Linked DNA regions of Methylovirgula sp. 4M-Z18. The protein of the gene in region 1 interacts with the protein of each later gene in a pairwise test. Links are inferred from orthologs where the notes say so. Each region holds a gene or a part of one and is shown on either strand. Other genes may lie near its edges.

Evidence for each region.
Region 2: the proteins of hflK (region 1) and ftsH interact in binary tests that used the Escherichia coli proteins (3 or more experiments, as listed by UniProt). The link is inferred for Methylovirgula sp. 4M-Z18 from one-to-one orthologs.

What each region holds. Positions count from the first base shown.
Region 1 is NZ_CP149574.1:1,419,123-1,426,195, forward strand. Bases 2,708-5,680 are described here. They hold hflK (FtsH protease activity modulator HflK), read left to right. Parts: upstream 2,708-3,624; coding sequence 3,625-4,737; downstream 4,738-5,680. Other genes in these bases: V9T28_RS06410 (thymidylate synthase), read left to right, coding at 2,708-3,011; V9T28_RS06415 (dihydrofolate reductase), read left to right, coding at 3,008-3,517; hflC (protease modulator HflC), read left to right, coding at 4,734-5,621. Outside these bases: V9T28_RS06395 (pseudouridine synthase), read right to left, coding at 1-1,334; V9T28_RS06400 (nucleoside deaminase), read left to right, coding at 1,423-1,854; V9T28_RS06405 (DUF2093 domain-containing protein), read left to right, coding at 1,936-2,202; more of V9T28_RS06410, read left to right, coding at 2,217-2,707; V9T28_RS06430 (Do family serine endopeptidase), read left to right, coding at 5,698-7,073.
Region 2 is NZ_CP149574.1:20,047-27,041, forward strand. The notes cover bases 2,283-5,177. They hold ftsH (ATP-dependent zinc metalloprotease FtsH), read right to left. Parts: upstream 4,752-5,177; coding sequence 2,814-4,751; downstream 2,283-2,813. Other genes in these bases: V9T28_RS00115 (hypothetical protein), read right to left, coding at 2,379-2,747; tilS (tRNA lysidine(34) synthetase TilS), read right to left, coding at 5,076-5,177. Also shown: V9T28_RS00105 (hypothetical protein), read right to left, coding at 1-443; glmM (phosphoglucosamine mutase), read right to left, coding at 445-1,794; more of tilS, read right to left, coding at 5,178-6,113; tol-pal system protein YbgF, read right to left, coding at 6,107-6,995. UniProt on the Escherichia coli protein: Acts as a processive, ATP-dependent zinc metallopeptidase for both cytoplasmic and membrane proteins. Plays a role in the quality control of integral membrane proteins.

The sequences.
Region 1 (7,073 bases):
TTGGCTTCCTGGGCGAGTTCCTCGCCCAATTGCTCCTGCAAGATGCGGGTGCTGATTTCTTGCGTCGCGCCCTCGGCGAGGTCGCCGAGTTGGAACGGGCCGAAGCTCAGGCGGATCAGGCGGTTCACGAAAAGTCCGAGATGCTCCAACACGCGTTTGATTTCACGGTTCTTGCCTTCGCGCAGGCCCATCGTCAGCCACACATTGTGGCCCTGCTGGCGGTCCATGCGCGCTTCGATCCCGGCATAATGAATGCCGTCGATCGTCACGCCTTCGCTCAATTTGTCGAGCTGAGCCTGATCGGTTTCACCATTGGCGCGGACGCGGTAGCGGCGCAGCCAGCCGGTTTCCGGAAGTTCGAGCACGCGCTTGAGGCCGCCGTCGTTGGTCAGCAGCAGGAGGCCCTCGGTGTTGATGTCGAGGCGCCCCACGGTCACGAGACGCGGCAGGTCTTTCGGCAGCGCGTCGAAAATAGTCGGCCGGCCTTCCGGGTCTCTTGCCGTCGTCACCGTGCCGCGCGGCTTGTGGAACAGGAAGAGGCGGGTGCGCATGCGCGTGGCGATCGGCTTGCCGTCGACCACAATCTTGTCTTCCGGCTTCACGTTCACGGCGGGACTCGTCAGCGTCACGCCATTGATGCTCACGCGGCCTTCCGCGATCCAGCTCTCAGCATCGCGGCGCGACGCCACGCCGGCGCGCGCCATTACTTTGGCGATGCGCTCCTCGCCCTCTTCACGCGCAAAGGTGCGGGGCTGCTGCTGGGCCTTGCGTGCCGCATAGTCGCGGCGCGGCTTGTCGGCGCGCTCGTGCTTGGCGATGTAATCGCTTCTCTTGCTGGGGGCGCGTTTCGCGCCAAAGCTGCGCTCGCCGTCGCGTTTTGCTAAGGACTTTGCCGGGCGCTCGCCTTCGGCCGTGCGCTCGGACTTGGCGATATAATCGCCTCTTTTGCTGGGTGGACGCTTTGCGTCGAAGCTGCGTTCGCCGTCGCGTTTCGCAAAGGACCTTGCCGGGCGCTCACCTTCGGCGGCGCGCTCGCGCTTGGCGACATACTCGCCTCTTTTGCCGGGTGGACGTTTTGCGTCGAAGCTGCGCTCGCCGTCGCGTTTCGCAAAGGATCTTCCGGGACGCTCACCCTCGGTGGCGCGCTCTTTGCGCTTCGGGCCCGTCTTGCCGCCGCCCTTGCCATAGGTGGGCATGTCACCTTCGCCGCGCTTGCGGAAGGATTTTTTGTCGTCGCCCTTGGCGGTGAAAGCACGCGGAGGACGGGTGCCGCGCGATGCGCCGCCGCCCGGTTTACGGGGGCCGCGGGTTTTGGAATGATTGGAGTCGCTCATCCTGCCCTGATAGAGCATTTCACGGTCAAGAGGAAACCGCTTTCATGCCGAATTTGACGGGATTTGTTGGTTGAGCGCGCGCGACCCGATGGGAATTGCCTTCGAGGAAGCCCGTGCCGCCGCCGCGCGTGGCGAGGTGCCGGTCGGCGCGGTCATCGTGCGGAACGGCGACGTGCTGGCGCGCGCCGGCAACCGCACCCTGCTCGACCGCGACCCGACCGCCCATGCGGAAATGCTCGCCATCCGCGAGGCGGCGCACGTGCTCGGTTCGGAGCGGCTGATCGGCTGCGACCTCTATGTGACCCTCGAGCCCTGCGCCATGTGCGCCGCCGCCATTTCCTTCGCCCGGATCCGCCGTCTCTATTTCGCCGCCGCCGACCCGAAGGGCGGGGCGGTGGAGCATGGGCCGAGGTTTTTTGCGCAGGCGACCTGCCATCATCAGCCTGAGGAGGTGATAGGGGGCTTGCGCGAGAGCGAGGCGGCCGAGTTGTTGCGGGAGTTCTTCAAGGAGCGGCGGTGACGGCCACCGTTTCGCTTTTTGTTGTTCTTTGTCGCCAACATCACTATTTCTTGGTCAAGACTTTTACCCGAAGAGCTCCCTATGAACCGTTTTGAACGCCGCCCGCCGATGCCGGGCGAGGCCGAAGTGCAGTATCTCGATGGCGATTTCCGTGTGATCCGGCCCGGAAAATTCGTTTGCTGCGGCGTGACCGGCGAACATATCCCACTGGAATCGCTGCGCTATTGGAGCGTCGACCGGCAGGAGGCCTATGCCAGTCCCGAGGCGGTTTTGCAACGGCTGGGGAGAGCCGTGCAAAGCGAGGGCGCGGCGGAGCGAATCGCTGTAAACAAGGGGGCCCAGGAATAAGGAGCCGCGTCCCGATGCGCGCCTATCTCGATCTTTTGCAGCACGTCCTCGACCACGGCGCGGTCAAGACCGACCGGACCGGCACGGGTACGCGATCCGTGTTCGGCTACCAGATGCGCTTTGATCTTGGACAGGGCTTTCCGCTGGTCACGACCAAGAAATTGCATCTGAAATCGATCGTCCACGAGCTTTTGTGGTTCTTGGCCGGTGACACCAACATCGCCTATCTGAAGGCGCATGGGGTGAGCATCTGGGACGAGTGGGCCGACGCCAATGGCAACCTCGGGCCCGTCTATGGCCACCAATGGCGGTCGTGGGCTGGGGCCGACGGCCAGACCTATGATCAGATCCGCCAAGTCCTCGCCGACATCAAGCGCGCGCCGGATTCCCGCCGCCTCATCGTCTCAGCCTGGAACGTCGCCGACATTGCGAAGATGAAGCTCGCGCCGTGCCATTGCCTGTTCCAGTTCTACGTGGCAGACGGCAAATTGTCGTGCCAGCTTTATCAGCGCTCGGCCGACATCGTGCTCGGCGTGCCGTTCAACATCGCGTCCTATGCGCTGCTCACCCATATGATGGCGCAAGTGTGCGGCCTGGAGGTCGGCGAGTTCATCCATACGCTGGGGGACGCGCATATCTATTCCAACCATTTCGAACAGGCGCGGCTGCAACTCACCCGAACGCCGCGCCCGTTGCCGCGGCTGGCGCTCAATCCCGAGGTCAAGTCGCTGTTCGACTTCACCTACGACGACATCACGATTCACGATTACGATCCCCATCCGGCGATCAAGGCGCCCGTGGCGGTGTGAGCGTCAGAATCACCCTCGTCGTTGCCGTCGCGCACAACGGCGTGATCGGCGGCAATAACCAATTGTTATGGCGCCTCAAATCCGATTTGCGCTATTTTAAGACCGTGACCATGGGTAAGCCGATGGTGATGGGGCGTAAGACGTTTCATTCGATCGGCAAGCCATTGCCGGGCCGCAAAACCATCGTGGTGACGCGCGATCAGGCTTTTGCTTACGACGGCGTACTGGTTGCCCATGACGTCGATGCGGCGCTTGAACTCGCGGCGCAGGAGGCGCGCGCGTTGGGCGCGGATGAAATCATCATCGCTGGCGGCGGCGAGCTTTACGCGCAACTGATCGGCCGCGCCGACCGTTTGCGCGTGACGGAAGTGGATCTTGCGCCGCAGGGCGACGCGCATTTCCCCAAGATCGATCCGGCGCAATGGCGCGAGATCCGGCGTGAGCCCCATCCGGCCGGGCCGGAGGACGAAGCGGCCTTTTGTTTCGTCGATTACGAGCGGCGGTGAGGGGCTCTCCCTTTCCCGCAACGCGGGACAAAGCCCGCTTCCATTTGCGGTCGGATGCACCAATCCCTATATAGCATCAGCAGTTGAAGCGTGTTGTGGGAGCATCGATGCCCTGGGGCAATCAGAACGGCGGGAACAATGGCGGGCCGTGGCACTCGGGGCCGGGCCCGTGGGGGCAGGGGTCGGGCGGCGGACCGCCGGCCGAGGTCGAGCGCATCCTGCGCGGCGGCCAGGATCGGTTGAAAAATGTCTTCAAGCACGGCGGGTTCAACGGGTTCACCGTCGGCATCTTCTTGCTCGTCGGCATCGCGATTTGGCTCCTCACCGGTTTCTATACCGTGCAGAGCAACGAGGTCGCGCTCAATCAGGTTTTTGGCCGCTATGTCGGCAAGGCCGGGCCGGGCCTCAATTATAATTTCCCCTATCCGGCGGGATCGGTCGTCACGCTGAAGGTGCTCGATCAGAACGCCACCGATGTCGGCTTCGTCTCCCATGACGATGGCCGGCGCAGCGGCACGGCTTTCCCCACCGACGTGCCGGAAGAAAGTCTGATGCTGACGGGCGATGAAAATATTGCCGACGTCAAATTCCGCGTCATTTGGCAGATCGATCCGGCCCATCCGGACGACTATGCCTTCAACATCCGCAATCCCGACGAGACGGTGAAAGCCGTTGCCGAAAGCGCGATGCGGGAAGTGGTCGGGCGGTCGCAGATTCAACGGATCCTGACGGCCGAGCGCACGAATGTCGAACTCTCGACCAGGGACTTGATGGAACGGGTTTTGAACAGCTACCAGGCAGGGGTGCTTATTCGGCAGGTGCAGCTTTTGTCGGTCGATCCGCCGCCTTCGGTGATCGACGCCTTCAAGGCGGTGACGGCTGCCGACCAGGAAAAGCAGCGCCTGAGCAACGAAGCGGAGGCCTACGCCAACCGTGTGGTGCTGGAAGCGCAAGGGCAGGCGGCGGCGATCATCCAGCAGGCGGAAGGCTACCGCGATCAGACGATTGCGGAAGCGAAAGGCCAGACGGCGCAATTCGACCAGGTCTATGCGCAATATAAGAAATCGCCGGTCGTGACGCGCGAACGGCTTTATCTCGAAACGATGGAACGCGTGTTGGGCGGCGCGGACAAGATCATTCTCGACCCGGGCCAGGGGACGAATCTCCTGCCGTTGTTGCCGCTGACCGGCCCGGGGCAGTCGCAAGGAGAAGCCAAATGAGAAGCGGCTTTTCGGGTTTTGCGCTTCTGCTGATTTTGGCCGTGTTCGGCGTGCTGGCGATCACTTTGCTGTTCACGGTCGGCCAGACGCAGCAGGCGCTCGTCATGCGGTTCGGCGAGCCCGTCGCCGGGCGGGGCCTGATCACCGAACCGGGCCTCCATGTCAAATGGCCCTTCATCGAAAATGTCATCTATATCGACAAGCGCATTCTCGATCTCGAAGTGCCGCAACAGGAAGTCACCGCGGCGGACAATCAGCGCCTCGAGGTCGACGCCTTCGTGCGCTACCGCATCACCGACCCGCTGAAGTTCTTCCAGACGCTGGGGACGGTCGGCAACGCGGGCAGCCAATTGTCGTCGCTGCTCTCGTCCTCGCTGCGCCGGGTGCTCGGCGAGGCCAACCTGCCGCAGATCGTGCGCGAGGAGCGGGCTGCGTTGATGCTGCGCATTCGCGATCAGGTGAACGATCAGGCCGCCCGCTACGGCATGACGATCGAGGATGTGCGCATCCGTCGCGCCGACCTGCCGCGCGAAATCTCCGAGGGCGTGTTCGCGCGCATGCGCTCCGAGCGCCAGCGTGAAACGGCCGAGAAGCTCGCGGAAGGTTCGCAGCAATCCTTGACCATCCGCGCGAAAGCCGATCGTGACGTGGTCGTGATCAAGGCCAATGCGCAGCGCCAGGCCGATGAAACGCGCGGCGCGGGCGAAGCCGAGCGCATCCAGATCTTCGCCGACGCGTTCGGCAAGGATCCGGAATTCGCCGCGTTCTACCGATCGATGCGCGCCTATGATGCGGCGCTGAAGCCGGGGACGAAAATGGTGCTGAGCCCGAAGTTGGACTTCTTCCGCTTTTTCAGCAATCCCGAAGGCCAGGCTGCAAAGTGAGCGCCGCGATTTTGCCCTAGTTTAAATTAGTTTATACATCGGACGATGGACACCTGGAGATGAATTTATGGGTCGCATGACACCTCGTATTGCCGCACTGGCCCTGGTGCTGAGCTCGGTGGCCTTGCCTGCCGTTGTCCTTGCGCCGGCACCGGTCCTGGCGCGCGGCCCCGATTCTCTCGCCGATCTGGCGGACAGCGTGGTCGATGCCGTGGTCAATATTTCCGCGACGCAAAAGTCCGAGCCGAAAGTGGCCGAAGGCGACACGCCCGACGCCGGACCGGACTCGCCGTTCAACGATCTGTTCGATCAGTTCTTCAAGAACCAGAACCGCGGCGGCAAGCCCGATGAAGGCACGCCGCACGGCCATCACGGGACGTCGCTCGGCTCCGGCTTCGTCATCGATTCCGCCGGCATCATCATCACCAACAACCACGTCATCGAAGGCGCCAACGACATCACCGTCATCTTCACCGACGGCTCGAAACTGAAGGCCGACATTGTCGGCAAGGACGAGAAGGTCGACGTCGCGGTCCTGCGCGTGAAGCCGGAGAAACCCTTGAAGGCGGTGAAGTTCGGCGACAGCGACAAGGCGCGGGTCGGCGACTGGGTGATGGCGGTCGGCAATCCGTTCGGTCTCGGCGGCACAGTCACGGCGGGTATCGTGTCGGCCCGCAACCGCAATATCGATAGCGGTCCTTACGACAATTACATCCAGACCGACGCGGCGATCAACAAGGGCAATTCCGGCGGTCCGCTGTTTAACATGAATGGCGAGGTGATCGGCATCAATACCGCCATTCTGTCGCCGACGGGCGGCTCGGTCGGCATCGGCTTCGCGACCCCGGCCAATACGGTCATGCCTGTGATCGATCAGCTCCAAAAATTCGGCGAGACGCGGCGCGGCTGGCTTGGCGTGAAGATTCAGAATGTCGATGATGCGATCGCCGAAAGCCTGAGCCTGAGCGGCGCGCATGGCGCCCTCATCGCGGGGGTCGATGACAAGGGCCCGGCCAAGCCCGCCGGGCTCGAACCGGGCGATGTGATCGTGAAATTCGACGGCAAGGACGTGAAGGACTCGCACGATCTGCCGAAGATTGTGGCCGCTACGCCGGTCGGCAAGGAAGTCGAGATCGTCGTGATCCGCAAGGGCCAGGAGCTGACGAAGAAAGTCACGCTCGGCCGCCTTGAGGACAGCGATGTGAAAGTTGCGTCCAACACCACGTCCGGCAAACCGGATGCGAAATCGGACACCAGCGTCAAAAAGATCCTTGGATTGGAGTTTGGCCTTCTCACCGACGATCAGCGGCAGAAATATCAGATCAAGGACGATGCAAAGGGCGTGCTGATCACCAACGTCAATCAGGATTCGCCGGCCGCCGAGAAGGGGCTGCAAGCGGGCATGCTGGTGGACGAAGTCAATCAGACCGAGGTGAAGACGCCGACCGATGT
Region 2 (6,995 bases), 1.4 Mb from region 1 along the record:
CTGGCGCCATTGATCAGGTCCAGTTCCTCGCGCGAGACGAGCCCAAACTCGCGCAGCGGGTCCGCGAAGCTCGCCGGCCCCGAATCGCGTAGGTCTTGAAACGTCTTGTTGGGTGCCAAAAAGGTTTCGCCAATAAATTCGAGGACTTTCTCGGCATTGGCGATGGTCTTGGCTGATGAGATCAGTCGCATCCGGTTGGTTAATGTATAGAGCGCGATCATATCGCTGATTTGCACATCGTTGCGCTCAATCGCGGCGGCGTAAAGTTTCGATGCCTCCTCGATGAACTGGCCATAGATTTCCATGCGGGTGCGCGTTTCCCGCTCCCTGCGTTTTTCTTTCGCTTGCGCGCGCTGGATGAGCCAGGAGGTGAGAAACGACGTCAGGCCGCCGATAACGGATCCGGCCAGGGCCGCCAGGGCTGAAACGGTAGCTGCATTCATCTTATTCGGCAGCGATCGACGGTTTGGCGATGGCCTCGCAAATGTCGTCGACCACCGATTCGACGAGGTCGTGGTCGTCGCCTTCGCCCATCACGCGGATGAGCGGTTCGGTGCCGGAGGGCCGGATGACGAGGCGGCCGTTCTTGCCGAGCTTGGCGCGCGCCGCATCGATCGCCTTGACGACATGATCGTCCTTCAAGGCCTGCGTGCTGGTGCGCACATTCTTGAGAATTTGCGGCAGCGGCTCGAATCTCTGGCACACTTCGCTCACTGGCCGGCCGACGCGTTTGAGCACCGAGAGAAGCTGCAGCGCCGCCACCAGCCCGTCGCCGGTGGTCGAATAGTCCGACATGATGATGTGGCCGGATTGCTCGCCGCCGAGGTTGTAGCCGTGCTCGCGCATGTGTTCGAGCACGTAGCGGTCGCCGACCGCGGTGCGCGCCAGACTGAGGCCCAAGCCTTCGAGATAGCGCTCCAAACCGAGGTTGGACATGACAGTCGCGACGATGCCGGGTTTTGCCAGAAGACCATCGTCCTTCCAGCTCTGGGCGATCACCGCCATCAATTGGTCGCCATCGACCAAATGGCCCTTTTCGTCGACGATCAGCACGCGGTCGGCGTCACCGTCGAGGGCGATGCCGATGTCGGCACGCATCTCGCGCACCTTATGCGCGAGGGCCGCCGGCGCGGTCGAGCCGACGTCACGGTTGATGTTGAGGCCGTCCGGATCGACGCCGAGCGAGAAGACTTCTGCCCCGAGTTCCCACAGGGCCTCGGGTGCGACCTTGTAGGCGGCGCCATTGGCGCAGTCGACCACGATGCGCAGGCCTTCGAGCGAAAGCTGGCGCGGCAGGGTGCGTTTGGCAAATTCGATATAACGGGCCTTGGCGTCATCGACGCGGCGAGCGCGGCCGATGTCGGCGGATTTGGCGAGGCGCAATTTGACCTCTCCGTCGAGGATCGCCTCGATCCGGGCCTGCACCTCGTCGGATAGCTTGTAGCCGTCCGCGGTGAAGAGCTTGATGCCATTGTCCTCATAGGCATTGTGCGATGCCGAGATCATCACGCCGACGTCGGCGCGCATCGAGCGGGTGAGCATGGCCACCGCCGGCGTCGGCACCGGGCCGAGCAGCAGCACGTCCATGCCGACCGAGGTGAAGCCGGCGACCAGGGCATATTCGATCATATAGCCCGAGAGCCGTGTGTCCTTGCCGATCACCACCCGATGGCGATGTTCGCCGTGTTCGAACACCATGCCGGTGGCCTGGCCGACTTTCATGGCGAGTTCGGGGGTGATCGTTCCGTTGGCGCGGCCACGAATGCCGTCGGTGCCAAAATATTTACGCGACATGAACCGAAATATCCTTGAACTTCATCAGTGTCATCTAAGACTTCGACTCCCCGGCGGCACGACGCGGCCGGTCGGATTTGAACGGCGAGGTGAGGGGTCGGTAAGTTACCCCGAACCACCCCTTGCAGCCGCACGGCGTCCCGTCCCGCCGTGCCGGCAAACCACCAGACCTCTCACCTCTGCTCACCTCTTAAGGAAGTGAGCTGCAGCACGCGTTTCGTATCCGGTCAATCCGCTTCAGCTTTCAAAGGTCCCCAAGCCAGCGTGGCCGATTCGAAACCTTGCAGCGATGCTTCTTATACTGCGAGTTTAGCACAAAGACTGTTCACATTCTGTTACGGTTTGCGTGGAGCGGGAAAAAGCCAAAATACATTCGCCGGAAGATCGAGAATTCACCGTCTGCTCGACCCAGATTCTCGACAATTCTTCATCACGCCCCCTGACGGGACTTTGTTTTGCAAAAATGCAATTGTGTGAAGATGATCACGCATAGCCTTGCGTCAGCGCCTTAAAAGGACAGCGATTCGTGAGCGACGAATGCGCAGGGGCAAGGGAGAGAGATGGTAACGGCTCGGCATCCGCAATTACCCGATCCGCTTCGGGGCAATGCGCTTATACTCGCCGGAGGCTTCGTGCTCTGGATGGTCTTGCTCGGCGCGGCTTGGATCAACGGTGGTTTTCGGGATGACGCACCGCCGATGAAAGGGGATAAGGTTGCCATCGTCAAGGGCGACAACCTTGCATGCGTCGCCGCGATCGAAGCCGCGAAACGGCGTGAGGTCGAGCATTACGTCGAACGGACGCTGGCCATTCTCGAAGGTCCGCACGCCAAAAATCCCTACAGATGCCTTGCCAAACTCCAAGCGGCGCACCTCGACACCATGCGCCAGCTGAACGAAGAAGATTGCAATGCCGTAGAGGCGGACACGCGAATTATAGGTTTCACGTTTCACGGCTAGACCGATGGCGATTTCGACTCGCCGCAAAAAAGGCCCGGATAACCGGGCCTTTTGTCGTTCTTACGCTTGGGGCTGGGGATGCGGCTCGATCCCCCCGCCGTCGGGGAAGGCGCGCGGCTTGCCGGCCGTCGGCACGCTCGAGACGCGCGGTGCAGGCACTTTGACGTCGTCGCCGCGGGACGGCGGCTTGCCGTTCAACATGTCCTTGATTTCGTCGCCCGTCAGCGTCTCGTATTCGAGCAGGCCCTTGGCCAGGGTGATGAAATCCTCGTGCTTATCCGTCAGGATACGGCGCGCTTCGGCATAGGCAGTCTCGATCAGGCGGCGCACTTCCTGGTCGATCTTCTGCGAGGTCGCCTCGGAAATATTGTGCTGCTTGCCCATCGAATAGCCGAGGAACACTTCTTCCTGGTTCTCGCCGTAAGCTACGGTGCCGAGCAGGTCGGAGAAGCCCCAGCGCGTGACCATGGCCTTGGCCAGCTTGGTCGCCTGGTCGATATCCGACTGGGCGCCCGAGGTGATGTTTTCCTTGCCGAAGGTGAGTTCTTCGGCGACGCGGCCGCCCATCATGATGGTCAGGCGCGAGGTCATCCACTTGAACTTGTAGGAATAGCGGTCGCCTTCCGGCAATTGCATCACCATGCCGAGGGCGCGGCCGCGCGGGATGATCGTCGCCTTGTGCAGCGGGTCGGCCAGCGGCACGTTCAGGGCGCAGATGGCATGGCCGGCCTCGTGATAGGCGGTCAGTTCCTTCTCTTCCTGCGTCATCACGTTGGAGCGCCGCTCGGCGCCCATCATGATCTTGTCCTTGGCGTCCTCGAATTCGGCCATGGTGACGACACGCTTCGAGCGCCGGGCGGCGAGCAAGGCCGCCTCGTTGACGAGATTCATCAGGTCGGCGCCCGAGAAGCCCGGGGTGCCGCGCGCAACGGTCTTCAAATCCACATCCGGCGCCAGCGGCACCTTGCGGGCGTGAACGCGCAGGATCTTCTCGCGGCCGGTCACGTCCGGATTCGAGACCACGATCTGACGGTCGAATCGGCCGGGCCGCAGCAGCGCGGGGTCGAGCACGTCGGGACGGTTGGTCGCGGCGATGATGATGATGCCTTCGTTGGTTTCGAAACCGTCCATCTCGACGAGCAATTGGTTGAGCGTCTGTTCGCGCTCGTCGTTGCCGCCCCCTAAGCCGGCGCCGCGATGGCGGCCGACCGCGTCGATTTCGTCGATGAAGATGATGCACGGGGCATTCTTCTTGGCCTGGTCGAACATGTCGCGCACGCGGCTGGCGCCGACGCCGACGAACATCTCGACGAAGTCCGAGCCGGAAATCGTGAAGAAGGGCACATTGGCTTCGCCGGCCACCGCGCGGGCGGTCAGGGTCTTACCCGTGCCGGGCGGGCCGACGAGCAGCACGCCGCGCGGAATCCGGCCGCCCAGGCGCTGGAACTTCTGCGGGTCACGCAGGAATTCGACGATTTCCTGCAAATCTTCCTTCGCCTCGTCGATACCGGCAACATCCTCGAAGGTCACGCGGCCATGCGCCTCGGTGAGCAATTTGGCCTTGGATTTGCCAAAACCCATGGCCTTGCCGCCGGCGCCCTGCATCTGGCGCGACAGGAAGATCCACATGGCGACGAGCGCGATCAGCGGCAGGCCGTTCACCAGGACGGCGGCGATCCACGAGCTGCTCTCGGACGGTTCCTTCACCGTGACCGAAACGCCCTTGTCCACTCCGTTCAGCTTGTCGGCAAAATCGAAATTGGAATTGCTCGGGGCCGTGGTGTTGAACGCCTGGCTGTCCTTGAAGTGGCCCGTCACATCTTGACCGGTGATCGTGATGTCCTTCACGTCGCCGGCCTTCGCCCGGGTGATCAGTTCGCTATAGTTGATTTCCTTCGACTGGGAGTGACCGTCGGTTCCTCGAAACAGCGCCACCAGCGCGACCAGCAGAACAACGATGACAACCCAGAGGGCGAAATTCCGGAAGTTCGGATTCATTACTAAAAACACCCATACTCGGGGTTGAACGATGGCGCACCGCGTCAAGCGCAGTCATTTGCCTCAAAAGCTAATTTAGGCTCTCGCTATCCCTTTGCCAAGGGAAGCGGACCTGTTGCTTGCACGTGAAACCGTCGAGATCAAGCTTTATCGGCCGTGCCCGTTCTGAATTTGTACGCCCCTGATCGCGTGGACGGCTGTGGTTTTCGGAAAATTCCCTAGTTTTTACAAGGCGAAAGGCCTCGTCAAAGCGGGCGCCTCGTGCCGTCGGACGTGTGCTGCGCGCATAAGAGATTTTGCAGCGATTCGGCGGCGACCGATGATTTATCCCGGCATCCCACGCCGGCGCGGCCCTTCGCGGACCATCGTCAATCGCCCGTCTTGCGTCAATGTGAAAAGCGCGCCGCCCAAGGTGCGGCGGAACGGCTCTTGCCCGTCGAAGGCGCTGCTCAATTGCGCGGCGAAATCCTCGATGCGCTCCAGGCGCGGCGCGCGCCATTCCGGATCGTCGCCGAAGAATTCCCGTAAGGCGAAAGTGACGAGACGGGTCAGCACTTCGAAGGGTTGGCGCGCGAGTTCCGCTGCATCGTAAACGCGGCGCTCCGTGAGCACTTCGATGACGGCCGCCGCGTGCGCGTGGCGGGCGAGGGCGGCGAGGGTTTCGTCCCAGCGCGCGAGCCTTTGGCTCAATGTCGCGAGCCGAGCGGCGGTAAGTCCTTCCGCCGCCAGTTGCGGCATCAGAGTGCGCCAGCGGCTGCGGGCAAACCGTGGGTCCGCATTGGAGGGATCCTGCACATAGGTCCAGCCGCTGGCCGCGCAGGTGGCGACGAGCCGGGCTTTGGCGATGGCGAGGAACGGCCGCACGTGGGTGAGCGACCGGCGCTGCGTCGTCGCCTGCATGCCGATGAGACCGGCCGGGCCTGACCCACGCGCCATGCGCATCAGGATCGTTTCGGCCTGGTCGTCCAGCGTGTGCGCGGTGACGAGATGGGTCGCATCCTGCCGCAGCGCGAACCGGTCAAGCAAATCGTAGCGCGCCGCCCGCGCCGCATCCTGCAGGCCGGTCGTGGGCTTTTCGCCTTCCCAGGTGAGAATTGTATGCGGCAGGCCGAGCTGCGCGGCGGCATGGCCGACCTCTTCGGCCTCGGCCCGCGCCTCGGGCCGCAACGCGTGGTCGACGGTCGCGACGATGAGCGGCGGCACGGCTTGCTGCGCCTGCCACAGCGCAGCCAGATGCATCAAGGCAATGGAATCCGGACCGCCCGATACGGCGAGAACGATTTTCTTGGCCTCCACCAGCGGTGCGAACAAGTCGGCGCATTCCGCGAGGCCGAGCGGGGCCTCGGATTCAGGCTTTAGCACCCGACGCGCTTATATTCGCGGTCGGCGCCGGACCGGATCGATGGCGCCGCGTTCGGATAGCGGCGGCCTACTTCCTGGAAGGTCGCGCAGGCCTGTTCCTTCGCGCCGAGCGCATCGAGCGACGTGCCCAGATGCAAGAGGCTTTCCGGCGCCCGCGGCGCATTGGGATAGTCGGTCGTGAATTTCAAAAATTGTTCCGCCGCCTCGCGATGCCGTCCCTCACGGAAATAGGCTTGCGCCAGATAATACGTGGCGTCCGGTACCATCCGGTCCTTCGGATTCTTGGCGATGAAATCCTTGAAGGCGTTTTCCGCTTCGGCGAGCTGGCCGAGCTTGTATTGGCTGACGGCCATATCATAGTCGCTGCGGCCGCCTCCGGGAGAGATGGGTTGCCCGACCGTGCCGGAGGCCGGTTGCACGCCGGGCGCCGACAGGTCCATCGGACCGCTTGCGACCACCGGTCCGCCCGGCGTGTTGCTGCGCAGCGGAGCGGAGGGCTGGGTGGTGCCAAGCTGCCGGGGCGCGCCCGGGGCGTTGGGCAGCGCATTCGGATCGAAGGCGTCGCCGCGATGCACGCCGGTGACGACGCCGGGCTGCGGCTGCGGATTGTCGTCGGCGACGACGGGTCCCTGACCCTGCGGCGGCGTCACCGCGCCGGTCTGCACGCCGGGCTCCGGATCTGACAATTCGGTTCTTTTGCCCGGTACGCGGGCCGCACCGCTGCCTTTGCCGTTTTGCAGATCCTGGAAGCGGAAATCGATGTCCTGCTGCATCTTGCGCATCTGGTCGTCGAGCCGGCGCTGCTGGAATTGCAATTGCTCGATCTGCCCGGTCAGATCGCGCATTTCGTTTTCGAGATGGCCGAGGCGCACGGTCATGTTG